2 linked regions of the Paraburkholderia bryophila genome follow. The protein of the gene in region 1 interacts with the protein of each later gene in a pairwise test. Links are inferred from orthologs where the notes say so. Each region holds a gene or a part of one and is shown in the gene's direction. Other genes may lie near its edges.

Region 1 (8,088 bases):
CGGCCCGGCGACGTAGTGATCGTCAACGGCTTTCTCGGCGATCACGGCGCCGCGATTCTGGTGGCGCGCCAGCAGCTTGCGCTCGACGCCGACATTAAAAGCGATTGTTGTCCCCTCAACGGATTGATCGCGGCGATGCTCGACGTGTGCCCGCGAATCCACTGTCTGCGCGATGCGACGCGCGGCGGTGTCGCGACCGTATTGAACGAGTTCGCGCAGAGTTCACGGGTGAGGATACGGCTGGACGAAACCGCGTTGCCGCTGCGCGAGCCGGTGCAGGGCGCGTGCGAAATTCTCGGTCTGGACCCGCTCTATCTGGCTAACGAAGGCAAGCTGGTCGCCGTGGTCCCCGCGGATGCCGCGCAGCAGGTGCTGACCGCGATGCGGGCGCATCCGGCCGGCCGCGAGGCGGCGGTGATCGGCACGGTCGAAGCGTGCGACGAAGGCGCGGAAGAAGGCCTCGTGGTCATGCAGACGACGTTCGGCGGGCAACGTATCGTCGATATGCTGGTGGGCGAGCAATTACCGCGCATCTGCTGACGAAACGCCGGGAGCGTCACATGCACGAGTTGAGTATCGCCAGCAGCGTGGTCGAGATTTGCGCGGAGCAGGCGCACGGCGCGCGCGTCAGACGGGTCACGCTGGAGATCGGGCAACTCTCGGCGGTGATGCCGGAGGCGATCCGTTTCTGTTTCGACGTGTGCGCGAAAGATACTGCGGTCGAAGGCGCCACGCTGGAGATCGTCGAAATTCCGGGGCAGGCGAGGTGCCTCGCGTGCGGCGCGACGCTCGACGTCGAGGTGCCGTTCGGACAGTGCGCGTGCGGTAGCGAGGATCTCGAGTTGATTGCCGGGCAGCAGTTGAAAATCCGGCAGATGGAGGTAGTGTGATGTGTACGACATGCGGGTGCTCGGAGACGGGGAGTGCGGCGGCGGTGACCGATCTGGATGCGCAGACGAAGCCGGCGGCGGGTGCGGTTGAGACGGTTTATCGGCGGGTGGATCGGCCTGCGCATGGGCCTGCGCATCCGCATCCGCACACGCATCCGCACACGCATCCACACGAGCACGACCATACGCATCCGCACGAGCACGACCATGAGCATCCGCACGACCATGAGCATCCGCCGCATCGCCACGACGAACACGGCGCGACGATCACCTTGGAGCAGGACATTCTGGCGAAAAACCAGCTACTGGCCGAACGCAATCGCGGCTGGCTGGCGGGCCGTTCGATCGTGGCGCTCAACCTGATGAGCTCGCCGGGTTCGGGCAAAACCACGCTGCTCGAACGGACGATCCGCGACCTGGGCGAAACGTTGCCCATGTCGGTTATCGAAGGCGATCAGGCCACGCTCAACGACGCCGAACGGATTCGCGCGACCGGCGCCCGTGTGGTGCAGATCAACACGGGTACGGGATGCCATCTGGACGCCGCCATGGCAGCGCGGGCGCTGACGCAACTCGATCCGCCGTTGCATTCGGTCGTGATGATCGAGAACGTCGGCAATCTGGTGTGCCCGGCGTTGTTCGATCTCGGCGAAGCGGCCAAGGTGCTGATTCTGTCGGTGACGGAAGGCGAGGACAAGCCGCTCAAATATCCGCACATGTTCCAGGCCTGTTCGTTACTGCTGTTGAACAAGATCGATCTGTTACCGCACCTGCAGTTCGATGTCGAGCGCTGCGTCGACTACGCCCGCCGCGTCAATCCCCGCATGCAGATTCTTCAGGTTTCGGCGCAGACGGGCGAGGGCATGGACGGATGGTACGGCTGGTTGCGCGCGCTGACGGCGGACGCCGCGCCGCGTTCCGCCGCGCGCTGAAAACGCGCCGCGTCGGGTCTTTGGGGTCAGCTCTTTTTGAACAGATCGCGCGCGAGCGAGCACAGCAGCGTGGTCGCCGGCGATTCGTCCTGCAGGCGGCGGCTCATGATGATCGGCGAGACCACGTTGGCCGCCGGAATCGGCCGGTACACCACGCCATGCGCGCGCAAGCCTTCCACGCTTTCCGGCACGAGGCACACGCCCACTTGCGCGGCCACCAGACCCAGCGCGGTCTGCAGTTCCCGCACTTCATGAATCGCTTTCGGCTCCAGCGCGTGATCGTGCAGGGCGGACAGTTGCTGGTCTGCGTAGCTCGGCCGCGGCGTGCTCGGATAGACGATCAAGGTTTCCGCCGCGAGCGCGGCCAGCGTCACCGCTTTCTTCTGTCTGGCGAGCGGATGGCCTTGCGGCAGCGCGGCGATCATCCGTTCTTCGACGAGCACCTCGCGCGCCAGTTGCGCGTCATCGAAACGCAGGCGGCCGAAGCCCACGTCGATGCGGCCACCCTTGAGCGCGCCGAGCTGTTCGATCGTGAACATTTCGATCAGCGACAACTCGATCTGCGGCGCGGCCTCGCGAAACGCGCGGATCACGGCGGGCAACGCGCCATATAGCGTCGACGGCACGAAGCCGATCACGATACGTTCGGCCAGTTGCGCGAGACGCCGGGTGAGCGGCGCGAGTTCATCGGCGTCGTCGATCAGGCGCTTGGCCTGCGCGTAGAAAATCCGCCCGGCTTCGGTGAGCCGCAACGGCCGCGCGCCGCGTTCGAACAGCGGCAACCCGACGCTTTCCTCGATCTGCTGGATCTGGCGGCTCAGCGGCGGCTGCGTCATATGCAGACGATTCGCCGCCCGCGTGATGTTCATTTCTTCCGCGACCGCGATGAAGTAACGCAGTTGACGAAGTTCCATGCAGATCCCTGAGGGAGAGGAGCGCTGATCGATTGCCGCGGTTGGCCACGCGGTTTCCCACCGTGGCGCGGGCGGCGGTTGCCTTCAGCCGGCTTTGCGACCCGCCGCAAAACGCCGCCTGGCCGGCGTCGGCACGAGCCTTCTGAAGCGTTCCCGCTTGTGTTCTTCTTCGAAGTGGCTCAACGACGGCTTCACCAGGTCGCTGCGCGACACGATGCCGATGAGGCGCAAAGTCTTGCCGTCGGCCACCACGGGCAGCCGTTCAAGTCCCTGCACGGCGAGCCGCGTGGCGACGAGTCGGCAGGTTTCGGACGGCAAGGCAAAGACCGGCGTGGTTTGAGCGAACACGTCGGCGAGTGTCGTTGCGCGAGCAAGCGCTTCATCGTCGCGACAGAAACGGTCGAGTGCCGCTCGGTCGGCCACGCCGATCACCGCGCCGTCCCGTATGACCGGATAGGCGCGACGCAACTGCCCGGCGCCGAAATACGCGTTCAGTGCCGCGCCGACCGTCATGCTGGCATCGATCGAATCGACGGCGGCCGTCATGACTTCGTCGACGTAGTGACGTTCGAGCGGATCGACGCCGTACTCGCGATAGATGTGATAACCGCGCCGCGCGATTTTCTCCGTCATGATCGAACGGCGCATGACCACCGTCGAAAAACCATGCGCGATCAGCGTGGCCGTCAACAGCGGCAACAGCGCATTGCTGTCGTGGGTCAGGCCGAAAGCGAACACGATCGCCGTCAGCGGGGCACCGAGCGTTGCGCCCAGCGTGGCGGCCATGCAGACGAGCGGCCACAGCGCCGGCTGGTTGCCAGGCAGCCAGTGCGACAGCACCGTGCCGAGGCCGGCGCCGAGCATCAACAGCGGTGCGAGCACGCCGCCGGAGGTGCCGGAGCCGAGCGCGACGACCCACATCACGGCCTTCACGGCGAGCAGCAGCAGCGCGATTTGCAACGCGATGTGCTGATGCAGCAGGTCGCCGATCACGTCGTAACCGACACCGAGCGCGCGCGGTTCGAGCCAGCCGCCGATACCGACGACGATCCCACCGAGCGCGGGCCACCACATCCAGTGAAGCGGCAGCTTGCCGAACAGATCTTCGGTCTTGTACAACGCAGCGGAAAGCCCGGACGCGAGCGCGCCCGACAGCAAGCCGGCAATCACGCAGGACAGCAGCGCCCAGCTATCCGGCGGGGTGGTTTCGAGCGGAAAGAGCGGGCCCGCACCGAAGCACAGCGCGCGAGCGAAACCGGCGACCGCGCAGGCGATCGCCACCGGCAGGAAACTACGCGGCCGCCACTCGAACAGCAACAGTTCGACCGCCAGCAGCACGGCCGCCACTGGCGTGCCGAACACGGCGGTCATGCCGGCGGCCGCACCGGCGACCAGCAGCGTCTTGCGCTCCGCCGCCGTGACCTTCACGCATTGCGCGATCAGCGAGCCGAGTGCGCCGCCCGTCATGATGATCGGGCCTTCCGCGCCGAACGGGCCGCCGCTGCCGATCACGATGCCGGACGACAGCGGCTTGAGCAGCGCCACTTTCGGCGACATGCGGCTTTTGCCGAACAGGATCGCTTCGATCGCCTCGGGAATCCCATGGCCGCGAATTTTCTCGGAACCGTAACGCGCGATCAGGCCGACGATCAGACCACCGATCACCGGCACGCCGATCACCCACAGACCGAGCGTATTCCCGGCCGGCGAGCGTTCGACGAACGACAGCGTGCCGAAGAAGAACAGATTGGTGAACAGGCGAATCAGATTCAGCAGCACGTATGCCGCGAGCGTGCTGACCGCCCCGATGCACGCGGCTAACGCAAAAATGCCGGGCAGCCGCGCGTTGGCTGAAAAATCGCGCTTGTGTGACGCTGTGCTCATGATTACTCGTAGTCGATCTGTGGAACCTGGAACGCGCCCTGCAGCGATTTCAACTCCGCCCGGTGCAATTCCGCCAGTCGCGCCAGCACCCGTTCGCCGGCTTTCTCAAGATGCACTTCCACCTGGCGGCGATCGGTTTCGCTAACCTGGCGGCGCACCAGATTGAGCGCTTCGCAACGCGACACCAGCGCGACCACGCCGTGATGTTGCGACTGCAAGCGTTCGGCCAGTTCGCCGACGCTCGCCCAGTCGCGCTCCGGATAACCCTTGATATGCAGCAGCAACAGATACTGCAGCGGCGTGATGCCTTCGCTCTGCGCCGCCTGTTCCGAGAAGTGTTCGAAACGCCGCATCTGGTAGCGAAACTCCGATAGTTGCTCGAAGTCGGTTTTTTTCAAGCCGTTAGTGCGTGCTTTCATGGCGTGTCTGCTGGTTTGAATTCGTATCACGAGATGATGCAATGGCTCGCGCTGCGGGTCCGTGCACGCTTTGCATGCTTTGCGCGTTGCCGTTGAAACCGCGCGATATGGCCTGAAGTTCCACTTCATGCAGCAGCGCTTCGAGGTCGTCCGGATCGATGTCCAGCATTTCACTGCGACGCTTCAGCACCGCTTCGAAATCCGCGCGTGTAAAGCCGGCGCGCGGCGGCTCGCCCGTAACGTTGGCGTTGCCGGTCGCGGCGCGGCTCGGCCGGTGCGCGTGCGGGTAACGGTGGCCGGTTGCGGCGTGATAAACCAGCGCCGCCGCCAGCAGCGCGGCCGACTGGATCGCGATCGGCTCCAGCACGAAGCGGTAGCCCAGCGCATGAATGGCGGGGCCGCCCAGCACCGCTGTCAACGCCACCGCGCCGGACGGCGGGTGAACGCAGCGCAGCGCGAACATGCCGCAGATCGACAGCGCGACGGCTAGCGCGGCGGCGAGCGTCGGGTCGCCGATCAGGTTGGCGCAGGTCACACCGATTGCGGCAGAAACGAGATTGCCGCCGATCAGCGACCAGGGCTGCGCCAGCGGGCTCGCGGGCACGGCGAACAGCAGCACGGCGGAGGCGCCCATCGGCGCGACCAGCAACGGAATATTCGCCGCAGGCCCAAGCAGCAAACGCATGGAGCCGCTGGTGAACGCGATGCCGACGAGTGCGCCGAGGCAGGAACGCACGCGTTCCTGCCATCGCACGGAAACCGGTGCGGGGATAAAACTGGCCAGCCAGCGAAGTGCGACGGAATGGAACACGGTGTAGGGACGAGCGAGGTTGAAGACAATGCCGGCGCGAAATTGCCGGACAGAACCCGGCAACGCGAAGGCGCGGTGGCCGCAATTATATGTCAATGTGATATAAATTGCTGGCGGGCTTCAACCCCTACACACGCGACGACAGCGACACCTTGTTGCGCCCGCTTGCCTTGGCGTCGTAGAGCGCCTCGTCGGCGGCTTTGATTACGGCGGTCACTTCGTCATCGCGCTGCGGTTCGCAACTGACCGCGCCGATACTCGCCGTCACGCGTCCGTACTCGCTGCCGGCGTGTTCGATCGCGCAATTGGAAATGGCGTTGCGAATCCGTTCCGCGATTTCCGTTGCGCCTTCCGCCGGCGTATCGGGCAACACGACGATGAATTCCTCGCCGCCGTAACGCGCGGCGGTATCCGCCGGTCGCCGGATGCTGTCGGTAATGCAGCGCGCCACCGCGGCTAGCGCATCGTCGCCGGCCTGGTGGCCGTAGGTATCGTTGTACGACTTGAACCGGTCGATATCGACGAACAGCAGCGACACCATGCTGCGGGTGCGTTTTGCGCGGCGCCATTCCGTATCGAGAATCTCGCCGAGGCTGCGGCGATTGTTCAAACCCGTGAGGCCGTCGGTTCGCGCCAGCAGGCGCAATTCCGACTCCGCGCGCATGCGCCGTCGCAACTGGATGCCGAGCAGCGAGGTCAAGCCGATAAACACCGAGCCGAACACGACCATCAGCGAACCGATTGTCAGCGCGCGGCGGCGCCAGTTCGCATAGATGTCACTTTCCGCGGCGGCGGCCATGATGATCAGCGGCGTATTGGGGAAATTGCTGAACCAGTAGAGGCGCCGCACCCCGTCGATCGACGCGGTATCTTCGAAGCTGCCTTCGTTGGCGGCCATGAAGTGGCGGAAGGTGCTGGCGTTGTGGATATCGCGGCCGATAACCTTGTGATCGTAAGGTTGGCGCATCACCATCACGCCGTTTTTGCCGATCAGCGACAGTGAACCGTGCGGCCCCAGCGAAAGCCCCGCGAACAGCGTGTGGAAATACTCGAGGTTGACCGCCAGCAGCACGATGCCGCCGAACGAGCCGTCCGGATTCGAAATGCGCCGGGTCAGCGCGATACTCGGCGACCCGCTTCTCAGCCGCGACTCGTAAGGATCGCTGACATACGTGCCGACGTTCGGATTGTCGCGGTGAACGATGAAGTATTTTCTGTCGGCGAAATTGCCTTGGCGCGGCACGTCGCTGCCGGAATCGATAACGATATTGCCCTTGGCATCGAGCACGAGGATCGAGCCCAGATATTTGGCACTGGCAGCCCGGTCGAACAACACCTCACGGCGCATTCTCGGCGACAGCGCCATGACCTCCGGGTCCTTGACGTTGTCGACCACGGCTTGCAGCGAGAGGTCGTAGAGCTCGAAATTGCGCTCTATGTCGCGTTCGGCGATCAGCGCGATATCGCGCAAGGTGTCGCGGGTGTGATCGAGCGTGTCCTGGCGGCTTTGGTAAAGCACGATTCCGCATAAACCGACCATTACGATCGCGATCACCGCGCCGCATGCCGCAACGAGCAGCGACGACGACGCGAATTTCCGTGTGACCAGCCCCCGGAAGTCCGCAACCAGATCGTTTTCCGTTTTTATCATCTTTTTCGGACCACGCAAGCCCGGCTTTGGCGACGCCAGGGCGGTCGTCAGGAGGACACCGTGGCGGCAGCGTCCGCCGGGCATCCTGCTTCACTGATGCGGTGCCCATGGTATCAGGCTTAAACCGCCTGTTGCCGTTTGTTTCAGGCGGCCGTTGGCTAACGGTAAGCGTACTGATCAATCGTCTAACAGGTTCAGGGTATACATCGATTAAAGGGCAAAAGTTCGTGATATAGGATTTTCTTCGGGGTTGTCTGGCGCACGCGCATGCACACAGGTTTTGTGGGTGTGGTGGAGCCCGGCACCGGCGCTTTCCTGGCCAGCGCCGTCATGCACACAGCGAGTTATTCCATAACTGAACGACTGGAGACTGACATGGCGGACGAACAGGAAGACAAGGACGACGTACAACACACACGCCGCGGACTGCTGCAAGGCGCGGGCCTCGGCGCGGCGCTGGCGCTGCTCGGCGGCGGCCTGGCGGCGACACAGGCGGCCCGGGCGGCGGAAGGCGGGCCGTTTCCGGACCACAAGCGCTGGAAGATCGTGTTCGTCAACCACGTCACGACGAATCCGTTCTTCGTGCC
Region 2 (5,100 bases), 4.4 Mb from region 1 along the record:
GCGGAGTTGCTGCCCACTGCCAACACGGTCATCTTCGACGAAGCGCATCAGTTGCCGGAAACCGCCACGCTGTTTTTCGGCGAGACGCTGTCCACCACGCAGTTTCTCGAACTGGCCCGCGACTCAGTTGCGGAGGGCCTGGGTCATGCGCGCGAAACCGTCGACTGGGTGAAGCTCGGCTCGACGCTCGAACGCGCGGCGCGCGACGTGAGGCTCGCGTTCAAGGAAGACTCCGTGCGTTTGTCGATCGGGCAGTTGCCCGACGACCATCCGCTGTTTGCCGCGCTCGAAACGCTCGAAACCGAACTCGATGCATTGACCTCGGCGCTCGCGAGCCAGGCCGAGCGCGCCGAATCGATCGGTGCGTGTCTGCGCCGCGCACGCGAGCTGCAAGGCGTGCTCGCCGGCTGGACCACGCCACCCACCGAAACCGAACGCGCAGCGGCTGACAACGCGGCTCAAGGCGCGTCCGCCGACGGCAAGAGCGAACGCGCCGACCCGAACGAAAAAGTGCGCTGGATCGAAGTCTTCTCGCATACCGTGCAGTTGCATGAAACGCCGCTGTCGGTCGCGCCGATCTTCGCGAAGCAGCGCGCCGGCGTGCCGCGTGCATGGATCTTCACGTCAGCCACGTTGTCGGTGCGCGGCGACTTCACGCACTACGCCGCGCAGATGGGCCTGAACGCCAAGCGCTCGATGACGCTGCCCAGCCCCTTCGACTATCCGACGCAAGGGCTGCTGTACGTGCCGCGCAATCTGCCGCAGCCTTCCTCGCCGATGTTCACCGACGCCGTGTTCGACGCTGCGTTGCCCGCGATAGAAGCGTCGGGCGGCGGTGTCTTCATGTTGTGCACGACGCTGCGCGCGGTGGACCGCATCTCGACCAAATTGCGCGACACGATCGAAACACGCGGCTGGGACTATCCGCTGCTCGTGCAGGGCGATGCGAGCCGCACCGAATTGCTCGACCGTTTCCGCTCATACGGCAATGCGATCCTGGTGGGCAGTCAGAGTTTCTGGGAGGGTGTCGACGTGCGCGGCGACGCGCTGTCGCTGGTGGTGATCGACAAGCTGCCGTTCGCGCCGCCTGACGACCCGGTGTTGTCCGCGCGTCTCGACGCGTTGACGAAGAAAGGCTTGAGCCCGTTCGCCGTGCATCAGTTGCCGCAGGCGGTGATCACGCTGAAGCAGGGCGCAGGCCGTCTGATTCGCGCTGAGACCGATCGCGGCGTGCTGATGATCTGCGACACGCGCCTCGTCGACAAACCGTATGGGCGCCGTATATGGCAGAGCCTGCCGCCATTCAAGCGCACCCGTGAGATCGAGGTGGTGCGCGAGTTTTTCGAAGAGAGCGCGACGCCGGCTGAATAAATCACGCCGGTCGGTATTAAGTCGGCGCTGTTGTAAAAAGCGGCGCCCAAACGACAAAACGCCACGGATGTGAATCCGTGGCGTTTTGCTTTACTGCCCGGGAAATCGAGGGGATTTCCCGATGCAGTTTTCGCCCAGAGGCGAACCCTATGCGACAGCTTACTGGCTTGCGCCCGAAGCCGGAGCAGCAGCCGAAGCAGCAGCGTCCGAAGCAGCAGCGGTTGCGTCCGAAGCAGCCGTCGTAGCCGAAGCAGCAGCGTCGCTCGCAGCAGCAGCAGCACCCGAAGCAGCCATCGCCGAATCCGAAGCTGCAGCAGCCGGTGCCGAAGCAGCAGCTGCGTCGCTAGCCGGGGCAGCGGCTTGATCGTTGCTCTTGTTGCATGCAGCCAGTGCCACAGCTGCCAACAGGGATGCTACGAGGAGGGATTTCTTCATGATCACGTCCTTTTATGGATTAAAGGTAAGCAACAGCGCAAAATAAAACCGGTAATGTGCTCCAACACCGACCTGGGCCGTTGGTGGAGAAGCTCTTTGAACGAGCTGGAATCTTCCCTACGGCTTGGGCGGAAATTATATGCACTTTCGTACTGACAATCCATAAATCCGGGGTCAATACGTTGTCTTTCTCATACAAAATTTGAAAGTACGGTATAGCAGGTGAGCAAGAGTTGCGCAAACAGTTACGCGAGCTCGCCCACTTCTATCCAGCCCGCACAATACCACTCGTGTAGCAATGCTGTCACCGACGAATCGTGTGAGAGTGTTACAAAGCGTTTCGCACTCATACACCGGTGGTCAGCGAGGTCAATCAACCACTTTTTTGCGCCATCAAATAACGTTTCCTCTCCATTTACGAAGAAAAAACGGCGGTTGTACAACAAATTAGTCTTGCGGTTCAGCCGAATGCCTGACTTTGATGCGCGACTGATAAAACGGGCTTCATTAAGCGGCCTTTGCGGCGGATCAAACACGACACTCGGCTTCGGTTCGCTGAGGTACGTGCCAAGGAACGACGCAATATCCTGCTCTTTCCATTTGATGCCAGCAAGGATCGATCCAACCCTTTCGACCAGCGCCGCCGGCAATTCGGCCGGACGCTCGACGGCGGGTTGCTGCGGGTCGCGATACAACGCGCCTGGGCTGCCCGCCGACTCGCCGCGCTCGGCCAGATGATAGAGGAACTGTGCCGTCAACTCGCTCGCCGAGGGCGCGCGGAAACCGATCGAGCAAGTCATGCATTCACCTTCGGCGATGCCGTCATGGGCGATGTGCGGCGGCAGGTAAAGCATGTCGCCCGGCTCGAGCACCCATTCCTCTTCGGCCTGGAAATTCTGTAAAACTTTCAAAGGCAGACCGTCTCGCAGTGTCAGATCTTTCTGCGCGCTGATGCGCCAGCGGCGCTTACCTTTTACTTGCAAAAGAAACACATCGTAGGAATCGAAGTGCGGGCCGACACCACCGCCGTCACTTGCGTACGAGATCATCAGGTCGTCGAGCCGCGCGTCCGGCACGAAGCGGAAGCGGTCCAGCAACGCGCGGGCACGGTCGTCGTAAAGATCGACGCCTTGCACGAGTAAAGTCCATGCGCGCTGCTTCACCGACGGCAGTTCGTCCGGCGCGAACGGGCCGTGCTCGAGTTGCCACTTGTTGCGAAAATGGGTGATCAGACGGGCTTCGACTTCGTCCTGATCGGCCAGCTCGAAAAATTCGTCCCGCGAGAGCGGCGCCTCGACGTTCGGGATCGCTTGACGGATCAGCAGCGGCTTCTTTTGCCAGTAGCGGCGCATGAATTGCGCCGGCGTCAGATTGCCGAGCAACGGTGTCGGCGTATCGGACGAAGGCGGCAGAACCGGCTTCGCCGCCGATGAAGAATTTCGTGCCGAAGCTATGTCGGCCGGGTGGTCAGAGGGCCGCTTGGGCATCGTATAATGTGGGTTGTATTCTGGAGAATCGAATGAAAATCGCAAAGAACACCGTCGTGTCGGTCGCTTACAAGCTGTCGGATGCGCAGGGCAATCTGATTGAAGAAAGCGACGAGCCGATGGTCTATCTGCACGGCGGCTATGATGGCACGTTCCCCAAGATCGAGGAAGAGCTCGACGGCCACGAGGCCGGCTTCGAGGCTCAGATCCAGCTTGAGCCGGCCGACGCGTTTGGTGAGTACGACCCCGACCTCGTGAAGATCGAGCCGCGCGATCGTTTTCCTGAACCGCTTGAAGTCGGCATGCAATTCGAAGGCACGCCGGAAGAGGGCGACGACGATCTCGATTCGCTCGTCTACGTCGTGACGGATGTCGCGGAAGACAAAGTCGTACTCGACGGCAATCATCCGCTCGCCGGCATGGCGCTGCGTTTCGCACTCACGGTCAAAGACGTGCGTCCCGCGACTGAAGACGAAATCCAGCACGAACATGCGCATGGCGCCGACGGCCTCGAAGTCCTCGACGAAGACGACGAAGCCGACGACGACAAGTCAGGGCCCACGTTGCACTGAACTGGCGGGCACGCCGCCGTTTACGGTCGAACCTGACGCGGCGCCCGGCATGTGCGGCAACGTAGCGGAGGCGGGCGGGCCCGAAGTCGCGGGCCCGTAGCCGCCGCCACCCTGATCGGCCGGAATGCGCGGTTGCTGATCCGGTTGCGAGTCCCCGGGCGTCGGCAACAGTGGCGGCAATTCCGAAGCGGGACCGAGCGCCGGTACAGCCGGTATCGAGGCGGCAGGCTCTTCGTGCGGCAGCAACGGCGGCGGCACGGGCAAGGGCATTTGCTTCGGCACGTCGCGCACACTCACGCGGAACGGCGGTTTCCTGCCGAGATCCGCTTCAATCCGAATCCATTGGTTAAGACGATCATGCGGCGCCAGCGCGATCCGCGTCAGATTCGTCACCAGCGCGCCCTTGTCATTGCGTAACGGCTGATCGATCAGGAAGCCGCCGCTCGCGCGTTCGTCGTCGCAATGAATCACCAGTACCGGTCCGCGGAAAGTCTGCGCGAGTTTGACGAGGCTGCGCTTGAATTCGAGAAAACCATCGCGGCGTGTGCTGCGGGCAAAACGCAGCCAGGCGAAACGGTCCGGCCGTTCATAGCGCTCCGGGTCGGGGTCACCTTGAATGAACACGACGATCGCGCGCGCGTCGCGGCGTTTCGCATATTCGCCGGCATGCTCGAGCCAGAATGCATTGGCAATCACCCGATCCTCAAATTCACCGTTGCGGCCACCCGCGCTCAGGTAGTGATTGTTCGGGCTCGGCGCATTCAGACCGATAAACACGGTATCGCCTACTTGCCAGCGCACGTTCTCGCGAAACGGACGAAAGCGCGAGACTTCGCTTTCGCGCGTCAGCGTGATGGGGTTCTGGCCCATCGACGTCGAGTCGGCGAAGAGGGTCTGGCGCAACTGGTCGAGCCGTTCGGTCGGATCGAAGCCGCCGGCCTCGGCCGTGCCGCAATCGGCCCAGTCATGCTGGCCCGGAATGAAGAACAGAGCGGGCCGCGACGTCTCGAGCAACGCGTGACGGCGCTCGTAGAGCGCGTCGCGGCAGGCTTCTCTCGCCCCCTTCAGATTGCCGTTGTAGACGATGAACGCGATGTCGCGTTCCCGGCCGATCGCGTCGATCAGGCGCTGCGTGGCGGCTTCGTCGGCGGTGTTTTGCAACGTGTTGGCGATGACCGCGAACGCGTAGCGCTGCGCTTCGGCGTGCGCCGGTTGGGCGCACATGAGCAGACCCG

The links. The genes of interacting proteins can lie anywhere in the genome.
Region 2: the proteins of hypB (region 1) and GGD40_RS20670 interact in binary tests that used the Escherichia coli proteins (3 or more experiments, as listed by UniProt). The link is inferred for Paraburkholderia bryophila from one-to-one orthologs.

The regions. Positions count from the first base shown.
Region 1 is NZ_JACCAS010000001.1:253,843-261,930, forward strand. What follows is about bases 1-2,855. They hold hypB (hydrogenase nickel incorporation protein HypB), read left to right. Parts: upstream 1-889; coding sequence 890-1,822; downstream 1,823-2,855. Other genes in these bases: hypE (hydrogenase expression/formation protein HypE), read left to right, coding at 1-540; hypA (hydrogenase maturation nickel metallochaperone HypA), read left to right, coding at 561-890; GGD40_RS01095 (LysR family transcriptional regulator), read right to left, coding at 1,849-2,736; GGD40_RS01100 (chloride channel protein), read right to left, coding at 2,821-2,855. In the rest of the region: more of GGD40_RS01100, read right to left, coding at 2,856-4,620; GGD40_RS01105 (MarR family winged helix-turn-helix transcriptional regulator), read right to left, coding at 4,623-5,039; GGD40_RS01115 (sensor domain-containing diguanylate cyclase), read right to left, coding at 5,978-7,501; GGD40_RS01120 (sugar ABC transporter substrate-binding protein), read left to right, coding at 7,877-8,088. UniProt on the Escherichia coli protein: Involved in the maturation of [NiFe] hydrogenases. Required for nickel insertion into the metal center of the hydrogenase. Exhibits a low intrinsic GTPase activity, which is essential for nickel insertion.
Region 2 is NZ_JACCAS010000001.1:4,607,459-4,612,558, forward strand. The notes cover bases 2,271-5,095. They hold GGD40_RS20670 (FKBP-type peptidyl-prolyl cis-trans isomerase), read left to right. Parts: upstream 2,271-3,325; coding sequence 3,326-3,865; downstream 3,866-5,095. Other genes in these bases: GGD40_RS20665 (cupin domain-containing protein), read right to left, coding at 2,271-3,293; GGD40_RS20675 (hypothetical protein), read right to left, coding at 3,845-5,095. In the rest of the region: GGD40_RS20660 (ATP-dependent DNA helicase), read left to right, coding at 1-1,371; GGD40_RS36975 (hypothetical protein), read right to left, coding at 1,531-1,806; more of GGD40_RS20665, read right to left, coding at 2,052-2,270; more of GGD40_RS20675, read right to left, coding at 5,096-5,100. UniProt on the Escherichia coli protein: Folding helper with both chaperone and peptidyl-prolyl cis-trans isomerase (PPIase) activities. Chaperone activity prevents aggregation of unfolded or partially folded proteins and promotes their correct folding.